Regions from separate parts of the Mesorhizobium sp. LMG17149 genome, predicted to be linked through region 1. Evidence: riboswitches for the same ligand, from Rfam matches in the RefSeq annotation. Region 1 holds a riboswitch; each other region holds the start of a gene.
What was found. A riboswitch is a leader RNA that binds a small molecule or an ion and turns the genes downstream of it on or off. The one in region 1 is predicted to bind cobalamin.
Positions count from the first base shown of each region.

Region 2: linked by a shared signal. The riboswitch ahead of NP945_RS23585 (CbtB domain-containing protein) and the one ahead of NP945_RS13630 (aromatic ring-hydroxylating dioxygenase subunit alpha) in region 1 are both predicted to bind cobalamin.
Region 3: linked by a shared signal. The riboswitch ahead of bluB (5,6-dimethylbenzimidazole synthase) and the one ahead of NP945_RS13630 (aromatic ring-hydroxylating dioxygenase subunit alpha) in region 1 are both predicted to bind cobalamin.

Region 1 is NZ_JANIFL010000005.1:307,766-311,033, forward strand. It holds gene NP945_RS13630 (aromatic ring-hydroxylating dioxygenase subunit alpha) at 1-1,226, opposite strand, end outside; cobalamin riboswitch at 1,341-1,543, opposite strand; gene NP945_RS13635 (DUF680 domain-containing protein) at 2,053-2,250, shown strand; gene NP945_RS13640 (DUF680 domain-containing protein) at 2,322-2,522, shown strand; gene NP945_RS13645 (DUF680 domain-containing protein) at 2,590-2,826, shown strand; gene NP945_RS13650 (ABC transporter ATP-binding protein) at 2,904-3,268, opposite strand, start outside.
Region 2 is NZ_JANIFL010000010.1:217,117-220,384, reverse strand. It holds gene NP945_RS23595 (heparan-alpha-glucosaminide N-acetyltransferase) at 1-329, opposite strand, end outside; gene NP945_RS23590 (MFS transporter) at 552-1,751, shown strand; cobalamin riboswitch at 1,817-2,014, shown strand; gene NP945_RS23585 (CbtB domain-containing protein) at 2,050-2,229, shown strand; gene NP945_RS23580 (CbtA family protein) at 2,245-3,036, shown strand; gene cobU (bifunctional adenosylcobinamide kinase/adenosylcobinamide-phosphate guanylyltransferase) at 3,029-3,268, shown strand, end outside.
Region 3 is NZ_JANIFL010000002.1:495,901-499,168, reverse strand. It holds gene NP945_RS05670 (hypothetical protein) at 1-894, shown strand, start outside; partial or broken gene bluB (5,6-dimethylbenzimidazole synthase) at 1,017-1,634, opposite strand; cobalamin riboswitch at 1,694-1,874, opposite strand; gene NP945_RS05660 (histone deacetylase family protein) at 1,996-2,922, shown strand; gene NP945_RS05655 (exodeoxyribonuclease VII small subunit) at 2,926-3,177, shown strand.

The DNA of each region.
Region 1 (3,268 bases):
GGCCGGCCGCCTTCGGCAAGGCGCGGCCCGATGAACGACGCGTACCACTCGACGAACTGGATCACGCCGCCCTCATGCAGCTCCGAATAGGGGCCTGGTTCGTAGGCCGGCGACAGGATGCCGAAGGCGTTTTCCTCGACGATGCGGCGGTCCTGGTCGTTGGTCTCGGTCCAGACATGGGTGAGCTCAGCGAGGTCGTAGTCGACGCCTTCGACCGCATCCTTGTGGACGAGCCATTTCGTCGTCACCGCGGTTTCCGTGGCACTGATCGGCAGCACGCGGAAGGTGACGGCGTGGTCGCCGAGGATATGGTTCCAGGTGGTCGGATAGTGGTAGAGCAGCAAGGAGCCGATGCGGTCGGTTGAAACGCTGTCGGACAGGTTCTTCTGGACCGCCCGTTTTCCCGTCATGGTGTAGCTGACGGCATCGCGCAGCAGCGGCGCGCGGGTGGCGCGGTACTGCCCTGCCGGATCGATGCGGAATTTGCTCGGCAAGCCTGATGCCTCGCATCTGGCCCAGTGCGCGACCATTTCAGGGTCGCTGTCGGCGCCTTGGACGCCGGTCACGGTCGGAGCCTCGGGGAAGGTCTTGCACAGTTCGGGGTGATTGGCGACGCAGTGGTAGCACTCGCGGTTGTTTTCCCAGACCAGCTTCCAGTTGCCCTTCTCGATGATCGTGCTCTCAAAGGCGATCTTTGCCTCACGCAAACGGTGCGGCAAAAGATAAGGTTCGATCATCGCCCGCATCGGCGCGAAATCCGCCGGCTCCCTGGCCAGGCAGATGAAGATGTAGCCGCCGACGCTCTCGCAGGCGACCGGCTTCAGGCCGAAATCACTCTTGTCGAAACCGTCGGCCATCTGGCGGGCAAACAGCAGGCGGCCGTCCAGCTCATAGGTCCACTGATGATAGGGGCAGACGAGCTTTGCCGCCGTACCCTTTTCCGCGTTGCACACGCGGCTGCCGCGATGGCGGCAGGAATTGTGGAAGGCGTTGATCTTGCCTTGCTGGTCGCGGACAAGGACGACCGGATAGTCGCCGATCTGCACGGTGATGTAGCTGCCCGGCTTCGGCAGTTCGCAATCATGGCCGATGAACAGCCAGTCGCGATACCAGATCAGCTCCATGTCGAGCTTGAAGTAGTCTGGATCGGTGTAGAAGGGCTGCTCCAGCGAAAAGCCTTGCCGGCGCCCCTTCAGGAGCCTCAGCATGTCGTTGCGGGTATCCATGTCCTGTCCTCAGTTTCTAAGGACTGAACTGGTGGTGATGGAGGAAGGATTGAAACGCAGGCCGGCTAGGTGCCGGACAGCGCTATCCACCTCTTGACCGCCCACCGCGATCAGTCGAGTCTAAAAATCTCGGGCTGGTTTCCGGGCTCTGGAGTTGTCCTTGCGGACCATCGCGACACCTTCCCAGGCAGTTGCCCAGTGGTCTCCCGTTGCGACTTGAACTCCACCACCGTTGCGGGGGCAGCGCCGGATTCTGACCGGCTTCCCAATTCTCCGCCTCGTCGTCACGAAGCGGCACCTGAGATGGGTATGATCTAACCACGATCGCTGGCGCGCCGTCGGCATGAAAACGACATCGTATCCATGCGGCGCGACACGGCATGCGAAACGTCACCGCAGATCGTCGCGGGCCGAAATCCCGCCTCCCGGGCGGCCATTTGCCGGCTGCGATCTTCCCGAATCCGACCCTTGGCGGGGGTCAAAAAAGGTTAACGGTTTCGAAAAGTGACTATTAGCTTGACCTAAAATCGAACCGAACGGTTCGTTTCTGTTGACGGTGCGTGCAGGACGGTGTGAACGCCGGGCCTTTGAAACAGTCAGTGATCCATCGGCTGGTTAAACTTAACATGCTGATATAAAGAAGAAAAATGTATCTCTAGATTCCCCTGGCACAATTTCAAGGTGTGGATTCATGGTCCACACGGAACAACTTCGTGATTGGAAAAGGCGGGGTTGCCCTCCCACATCGGGGCTGTCCGAACGACGCGATTTCATTTCCAAGACACGCCGCTAGACGGACGGAAAAAGACGATACTGGAGTACAAAAATGAAAAAGATCATTCTCACTGCCGCAGCCCTTCTGGCGATTTCCGGCAGCGCCTTCGCTGGTAGCGACCACTACGGTTCGAACGCCGCGGCAGCCACTGCTGTCGACAGCTCGTACACCGCTTCGACCAAGAAGTCGGAACCGGCTGCTCAGGCGCCTGCCCAGGGTGCTGACCACAACCTCTTCGGCAACAACTAACAGCCGATTCCCAGTCGACGGCGGGCTCGCCCGCTGCCCTGGCGAAATTCAGACATTCAGGAGTATTTAAGATGAACAAGATCCTCATTGCTGCCGCCGCCGTTCTGGCCATCACCGGCAGCGCTTTCGCGGGCAGCGACAACTACGGTTCGAACGGCGCCAACCAGCCTGCCGCCGCTGTGGACCAGTCGTACACGGCTTCCACCAAGACCTCGGAACCGGCTGCCGAGACACCCGCTCAGGGCAGCGACCGTAACCTCTTCGGTCGCTAAAACCAATTTCGCAAGCGACGGCAGCTGTGTCTGCCGTCTGGCGAAATCCAGAATTCAGGAGACTAAAATGAACAAGATCCTTATTGCTGCCGCCGCCGTTCTGGCCATCACCGGCAGTGCCTTCGCCGGCAGCGACAACTTTGGCTCCAACGGCGCCAATCAGCCTGCGGTTACCTCGGTTGACAGCGCGCATACGAGCTCGGTCCGCAACAGCGGTGGCCTCGTCGAGAAGCTGCTCAATTCGTCGGGCGACGTAGAGAAGTCCGCCCCTCAGGGCAGCGACCGGAATCTCTTTGGCCGTTAACAGCCGAAGCTGATCTTCAACAAAAGAGTGGCGGGCCTGGCCCGCCGCTCTTTTTGCGTCCAAGACGCGGTCCTGCGTCAGGCCGCCTTCGCTTCAGCCTCATGAAGGGCAAACGACCGCCCATCGGTGTCGAAGATATGCAGGTCCTCGCCATTGGCGCTCAGCCGCAATGTCGAACCGCGCTTGACCTCGACATTGCCGGGCAGCTTGGTCACCAGCGGCAGGTCGGCGCGACCGATGTCGACATAGACCAGCTGCACCTCGCCGAGCTGCTCGACATAGTCGACCGTCCCCTCGAACAGATAGTCCGCGCCGCTGGCGATGATCAGGTCCTCCGGCCGCACGCCAAAACTCACCGCAGCGCCCTTTGCCGAAGCCGGCGTCGCGATCGGCACGGTTGCCTTGCGTCCGCCGACATGGCTGACGACGGTCGGATTGCCTG
Region 2 (3,268 bases), on a different contig from region 1:
GTGGCGATACGGGTGACGACCGATATCGCGATCGCGGCTCCCGCGACCATGGCGAACCGCTTCCAGAAGCCGTTCCAGCGGATTTGTCGGCCATGGGCGAGGTACAGACTGACGCCGACCAGGAACAGGAAAGTCGAAGCGATGCAACGCGCGTAGATCTTCCACCAGCCGAAGGCGGTCAGGCCGGGATCGGTGTAGCCGAAGAACTCCAGATCCCAGGTGAAATGGTAGCTCGCCATGGCGATCAGCGCGATGCCGCGCACGATGTCGATGGCGACGATGCGCTTTGGTCGATCCGGAACGGGTGCGGTCGGCGTTTGGATGCTCATGGTCTCGCATTCTGATTCAGCCCCGCTGGAGGACTATCACGGTTGCCCCGGACAAAAGAAGACCGGCAACTCTGCCGACAACCCGGATCAGCCGCGGCATTGGGCCAGTGCAGGGAAGCCTTTGGCCGGCTTCGCTTTTGCCGGATGCGCGTCGGTTTCCTCTTATTGGCGCTGGGATCGCCACGTCAGATTTGACCCGGTGAATCTGCTTCGGGGAAAGCAATGTCCACCCATGTGCGCCATCCGATCTGGCTGCCGGCTCTCAAGGCCGCGGACGCGCGCACCTTCGCGTCGCTCTATGCGGTCGAATCCTTCGCCCGTGCCACGGTGTCGAGCGTCATCCCGATCCAGGCCTACGAGATCCTGCACAACGAGCAGATCGTGTCGATGCTCTACACAGTCGTGGCGATGCTCGGCCTGTCGGTGACATTGTTCATGCCGATGCTGATCCGCCGTTTTGCCCGGCGCTGGGTCTACACATCAGGCGCCTGCCTGCTGGCCGTCGGCTCGCTGTTCTTCGTCACCGACACGCTTGCCGGGCAACTGGCCGGCATGCTGTGCCGGGTGATGGGCGCCAGCGCGCTGTCGATCACGCTCAATCTCTACATCATGGACCACATCCGCAAGACCGACTTCATGCAGGCCGAATCGCTGCGCATGGCGTGGTCGATGCTGGCCTGGACCGGTGGGCCGACGCTCGGCATCTTCCTCTACACGCGCTTCGGCATCTATGCCGCGCATGGTGCGGTCGCGGTGTTCGCGTTTGCCCTGCTGGCGCTGTTCTGGACCTACCGCCTCGGCGACAACCAGTCTATCCGTCCGGGCAAGACGCGCCCCGTCAATCCGCTCGCCAATATCGGCCGCTTCGTGGCGCAGCCCAGGCTCAGGCTGGCTTGGCTGATCGCCTTCGGCCGCTCCTGCTTCTGGACGACGTTCTTCGTCTATGGGCCGTTGTTCATGGTCATCACAGGTGAGGGCAAGCTGGCCGGCGGCCTGCTGGTTTCGGCCGGCAACGCGCTGTTGTTCATGGCGATTTTCTGGGGCAAGGCAGGAAAGCGCTTTGGTGGCCGCGGGACCATGACATTCGCCTATTTCGCCATGTCGGCCGCGCTTTTGGCGGCGGGCTTCGTCGGCGAAACCGTGCCGCTGCTTACCGGCGCCTTCCTGCTCTGCGGTGCCTTCTTCACCATTGCGCTCGACGCCCTCGGCTCGACCGCCTTCATGCGCTCGGTGCGCTCCTATGAAAGATCTCAGATGGCAGCGGTCTACCGCACCTATCTCGACTTTTCCGAGTTGACGCCGCCGCTGGTCTATTCGGTGGCGCTGGCCTTCTTCGGCCTGGGCTCGGTGTTCGTCACGCTCGGTCTGCTGGCGGCGGTCTGCGGCTTTGTGACGTGGCGCTATCTGCCGAAATCACTTTGACCTTCATGGCGCATTCGCAATGGTCACCGGCGGAATTTGGTTTGCCGGAAGCGAGGATTCTGCCTATAGTCACCGCTGTCGCCGGTTCCATTTTGGAGCCAAGAGGGAATGCGGTGAGGGCGAATTTCGCCCAATGCCGTGGCTGCCCCCGCAACTGTGTGCGGTAGTCCTCTCCATAAACCACTGAGGATTTTTTCTTCGGGAAGGTGGGGAAGGACGCTGATCCGTGAGCCAGGAGACCTGCCGGCGACAGGAAACTGACTTCGATGCCCTCGGGTGGAGGGCGAAAGGACAAGACATGACTACCGCTTCCGTCTCCCTCGGCACCTCCGTCTCCTCGCAGTCGCGCTTCATGCAGCTCGCTCTTGCCGCGCTGCTCGGCGTTTTCGTGATGGGCTTTGTCGGCTTCTCGCATATCGATGCGGTCCACAATGCGGCTCACGACTATCGCCATTCGATGGCGTTTCCCTGCCACTGACGAGGGGCTGACATCATGAACCTGTTTCGCAACGTCGTGTTCATCGCGGCGATCGCAGGGCTCGTGGCCGGCGTCGTCCTCGCCTGCCTGCAAGCCTATGCCACCGTGCCGCTGATCCTGAAGGCGGAAGTCTACGAACAGGCGGGCGGCGGGCATCACCATGACCATGCCGCTCCGGCCGCAACGGATAGCAATGCCATGAGCACAACTGCACCGGCGGGAGATGCCATGAGCTCTGCTGCCCCGGCGGCGGAAGCCGCTCCGGCAGACGAAGGCTGGGCGCCGGCAGATGGTTTCGAGCGTTTCGCCTTCAGCGTGCTTGCCAACATTGTCACCGGCATCGGCTTCGCCTTGATCCTGGTCGCGGTCTCCGAATTCGCCGGCGGCATCGGTGGCTGGCGCCAGGGCGTGTTCTGGGGCCTGGCCGGCTTCGCCGTGTTCACGCTGGCGCCTGGCCTCGGCCTGCCGCCGGAACTGCCGGCCATGCCGGCCGCCGATCTCACCCAGCGCCAGATCTGGTGGTGGGCGACGGTGGCGGCGACCGCCGCCGGTCTCGGCCTGATCGCGTTCCGCAAGTCGCTGCCGCTGGCGATCCTTGCCGTCCTGCTGATCGTCGCGCCGCATGTTGTCGGTGCGCCGCAGCCCGGCAGTTACGAGACGGCGATTCCGGAAGGGCTGCATCACCAGTTCGTGGTGGCGGTGACCGTGACCAATCTGGTGTTCTGGCTGGTGCTCGGCGCCGTCGTCGGTGTGGTGCGTGGCCGCTTCACCGGCACCGCGACCAGCCTGCGCGACAGCTTTGCCTGATCGCAAGACACTGACCTTCCTCATCGGCGGTGCGCGCTCCGGCAAGAGCGCGCACGCCGAAATTTTGGCGACCGCCTTGCCGCCGCCCTGGACCTATATCGCCACGGCGCAAGCCTATGATGACGAGATGCATGAACGCATCGCGTTGCACCGATCGCGGCGCGGCGAAGGCTGGACGACCATCGACGCACCGCTCGATCTCTCCGGTACGCTTGCCGCCTTGCCGGAGGAT
Region 3 (3,268 bases), on a different contig from region 1:
ACGCTGGCCTACATTATGGCGACGGGCACCGGCGCCTCGGTCGGCTATGGCGTCGGCCATATCTCCACTGATCCCGACGGGCCCATGTCCTTTGCCCTGTGGGGCGGCGTGGTCGGGTTTGGCCTCGTCTCGATCGCTGTGTATTGGATCCGCGAATACATCCTCTATGTCGTCAAGGCCGGCCACATCGCCGTCATGGTTCATCTGATCGACGGCCGCGACATTCCCGGCGGTCAGGACCAGATCGCCTATGCCAGGGATATCGTGACCCAGCGTTTCGCCGAGGCCAACATCCTTTTCGTCGTCGACCAACTCGTCAAGGGCGCCATCCGCGCCATCACCGGCCTGCTCGGCGGCATCGCCGCCTTCCTGCCGATACCGGGCCTGAGCGGCCTGGTCTCCTTCATCAACACGGTGATCCGCCTGTCGCTGACCTATGTCGACGAGATCATCCTCGGCTACAACATCCGCATCAATTCAGCCTCGCCCTTCGAGACGGCGCGCCAGGGCGTCGTGCTCTATGCCCAGAACGGCAAGGTCATGGTCAAGAACGCCGTCTGGCTGGCGGTCATCATGTGGGGCGTGTCGTTCATCATCTTTCTAATGATGCTGGCGCCTGCCGGCGCGATTCTGTTCCTGATGCCTGGCCAGCTCGCCGGCTGGGCTTTTGTGCTCGCCATCGTCTTCGCCTGGGCATTCAAGGCGGCGTTCATTGAACCCTTCGCCATCGCCTGCCTGATGCAGGTCTATTTCAAGACCATCGCGGGCCAGGTGCCGGATCCGGCCTGGGACGCCCGGCTGGCCGAGGCGTCGTCGAAGTTCAGGGAGCTCAAGGACAAGGCGCTCGCCTCCTTCGGCGGTTCGCGCTGGGCTACGGCCGGCGCCACACCCTGATCGGCCGGGCGGGTGATGTCTGGTGAGGCAGAAACGGTGTTGAGGCGCGCCACGGTGGATTTGAGCTGTGTCTCGCCTTGCCCGGAAAAGGTCTCGCTCATGATCAGCTCCGGCAGCGGCAGCCGCCGTCCCCAGCCATGCGTTTCAAGGTCCGGTTTGGGAGCGAACTCGGAAACACGGCCCACGCAGAGATAGGCGATCGGCGTTACGTGGTCCGGAATGGCCAACAGCCGCTTTAGCGCCTGCGCTTCGATGATGCTCACCCAGCCTACACCGACGCCCTCGGCACGCGCGGCCAGCCAGAAATTCTGCACCGCGCAGACGGTGCTGTAGAGATCCATCTCCGGATTGTGCCAGCGTCCCAGCGGCGAACCCTTCGAGCGCTGCCTATCGCAGGTGATGCAGATGTTGAGCGCGCTTTCGCAGATGCCTTCCAGCTTGAGCTTGCGGTACAGCGCCTGTTTTTCCGCCTCGATCGCCGGCAGTTCTTGTTCGCGCGCGGCCAGGAACAGGTCGCGCACCTCCGCCCGTCGCTCGATGTCACGAATGACAATGAAATTCCATGGCTGCATGAAGCCGACCGATGGCGCGTGATGGGCAGCAAGCAGCAGCCGCGCCAGCACGTCGTCATCGATCGCGGTGGGCAGGAAATGGCTGCGCACGTCGCGCCGCGTGAACATGGCGCGATAGACCGCATCGCGCGCATCCTGGTCAAATCCATCGTCAATGGCAGCGGTCATGTGTTCCGGCATCGCTTGTCCCCTTGCGATTGCAATTGATATCATCCGCCTGACCATGCGGATGACGATGCCTGCCAGGCCGGTCTTCTGGCTTGGGATCAACCCGCGTCCGGTGCCTTCCCGTCATCGACAGTGGCATTTACCGGCGCGGTCCTCCTCACAGCGTTGGGCACGCCACGGAATTCAACCGTGTTCCCGATTCTCCCGCTTGCGGCGGGCACCAGGCAGTACCAAAAACCTTACGCCGAAGTGCTGAGGACGCCAATGCCTGCGGCGACGCGAATGGACGCAGTCGCGATTTTCCCCAGTCATCGGCCGCCCGTGCATGGCCTTTGTCGATCCGGGTCACTAGATTAGGACGATGACCACCCGTCTCTACACCCATCCGATCTTCCTCGAGCATCTCACGCCGCCCGGACATCCCGAGCGGCCCGACCGCTTGCGTGCCATCGAGCGCGTGCTCGATGAGGAAGCCTTTGCCGGGCTCGATCGTATCCAGGCGCCGGAAGGCGACGAGGCCACCATCCTCTACGCGCATCCCGCCGATTTCGTCGCCCGCGTGCGCGCCGCCATTCCCGACGAGGGGATTGCCCGCATCGATGCCGACACCACTGCCAGTCCGAAGAGCTGGCAAGCGGCGATCACCGCGATCGGCGCCGCCAACGCCGCCGTCGATGACGTCTTTTCGGGCCGCGCCGACAACGTCTTCGTCGCCGCCCGGCCGCCCGGCCATCATGCCGAAAAGACCACCGCCATGGGCTTCTGCCTGTTCAACACGGCGGCGATCGCGGCGCGCTATGCGCAGAAGAAACACGGTGTCGAGCGCGTTGCCATCGTCGACTGGGACGTGCATCACGGCAATGGCACGCAGGATATTTTCTGGGACGATCCGTCGGTGCTCTATTGCTCGACACACCAGATGCCGCTTTATCCCGGCACCGGAGCGAAGAACGAAACGGGCGCCGGCAACATCGTCAACGCGCCGCTGGCGCCGCAGACTGGCAGCGAGGTGTTTCGCGATGCCTTCCTGTCGCGCGTCCTGCCCGCGCTCGACAATTTCGCGCCCGACCTGATTATCATTTCGGCGGGGTTCGACGCGCACCACCGCGATCCGCTGGCCGAGATCAATCTGACCGAGGATGATTTCGATTGGGCGACCGGCCAGCTGATGCAGCGCGCGGCACGCCACAGCGGCAACCGGCTCGTCAGCCTGCTCGAGGGCGGCTACGATCTGCAGGGATTGGCATTTTCGGTCGCCGCCCATGTCGGGCGACTGATGAAAGGATGAATGATGGCTGGTGAGACCAACGAAGACGTCAAGGCGATGAGCTTCGAGCAGGCACTCGATGCGCTGGAGAAGATCGTCGATGATCTGGAGCGTGGCGACGTGCCGCTCGACCAGTCGATCAAGATCTATGAACGTGGCGAGGCGCTGAAGGCGCATTGCGACCGGCTGCTGAAGGCCGCCGAGGACAAGGTCGAGAAGATCAGGCTGTCGCGCGACGGCAAGCCGGTCGGAACGGAGCCGCTCGACGCGGATTGAGGCCCGGTCCGAACATAGGCTCGCCTCACCGGTTTTTGGACATGATCATGATCGAGGATATAACTCGTCCCGATTGAAACAGCTCAAGGAC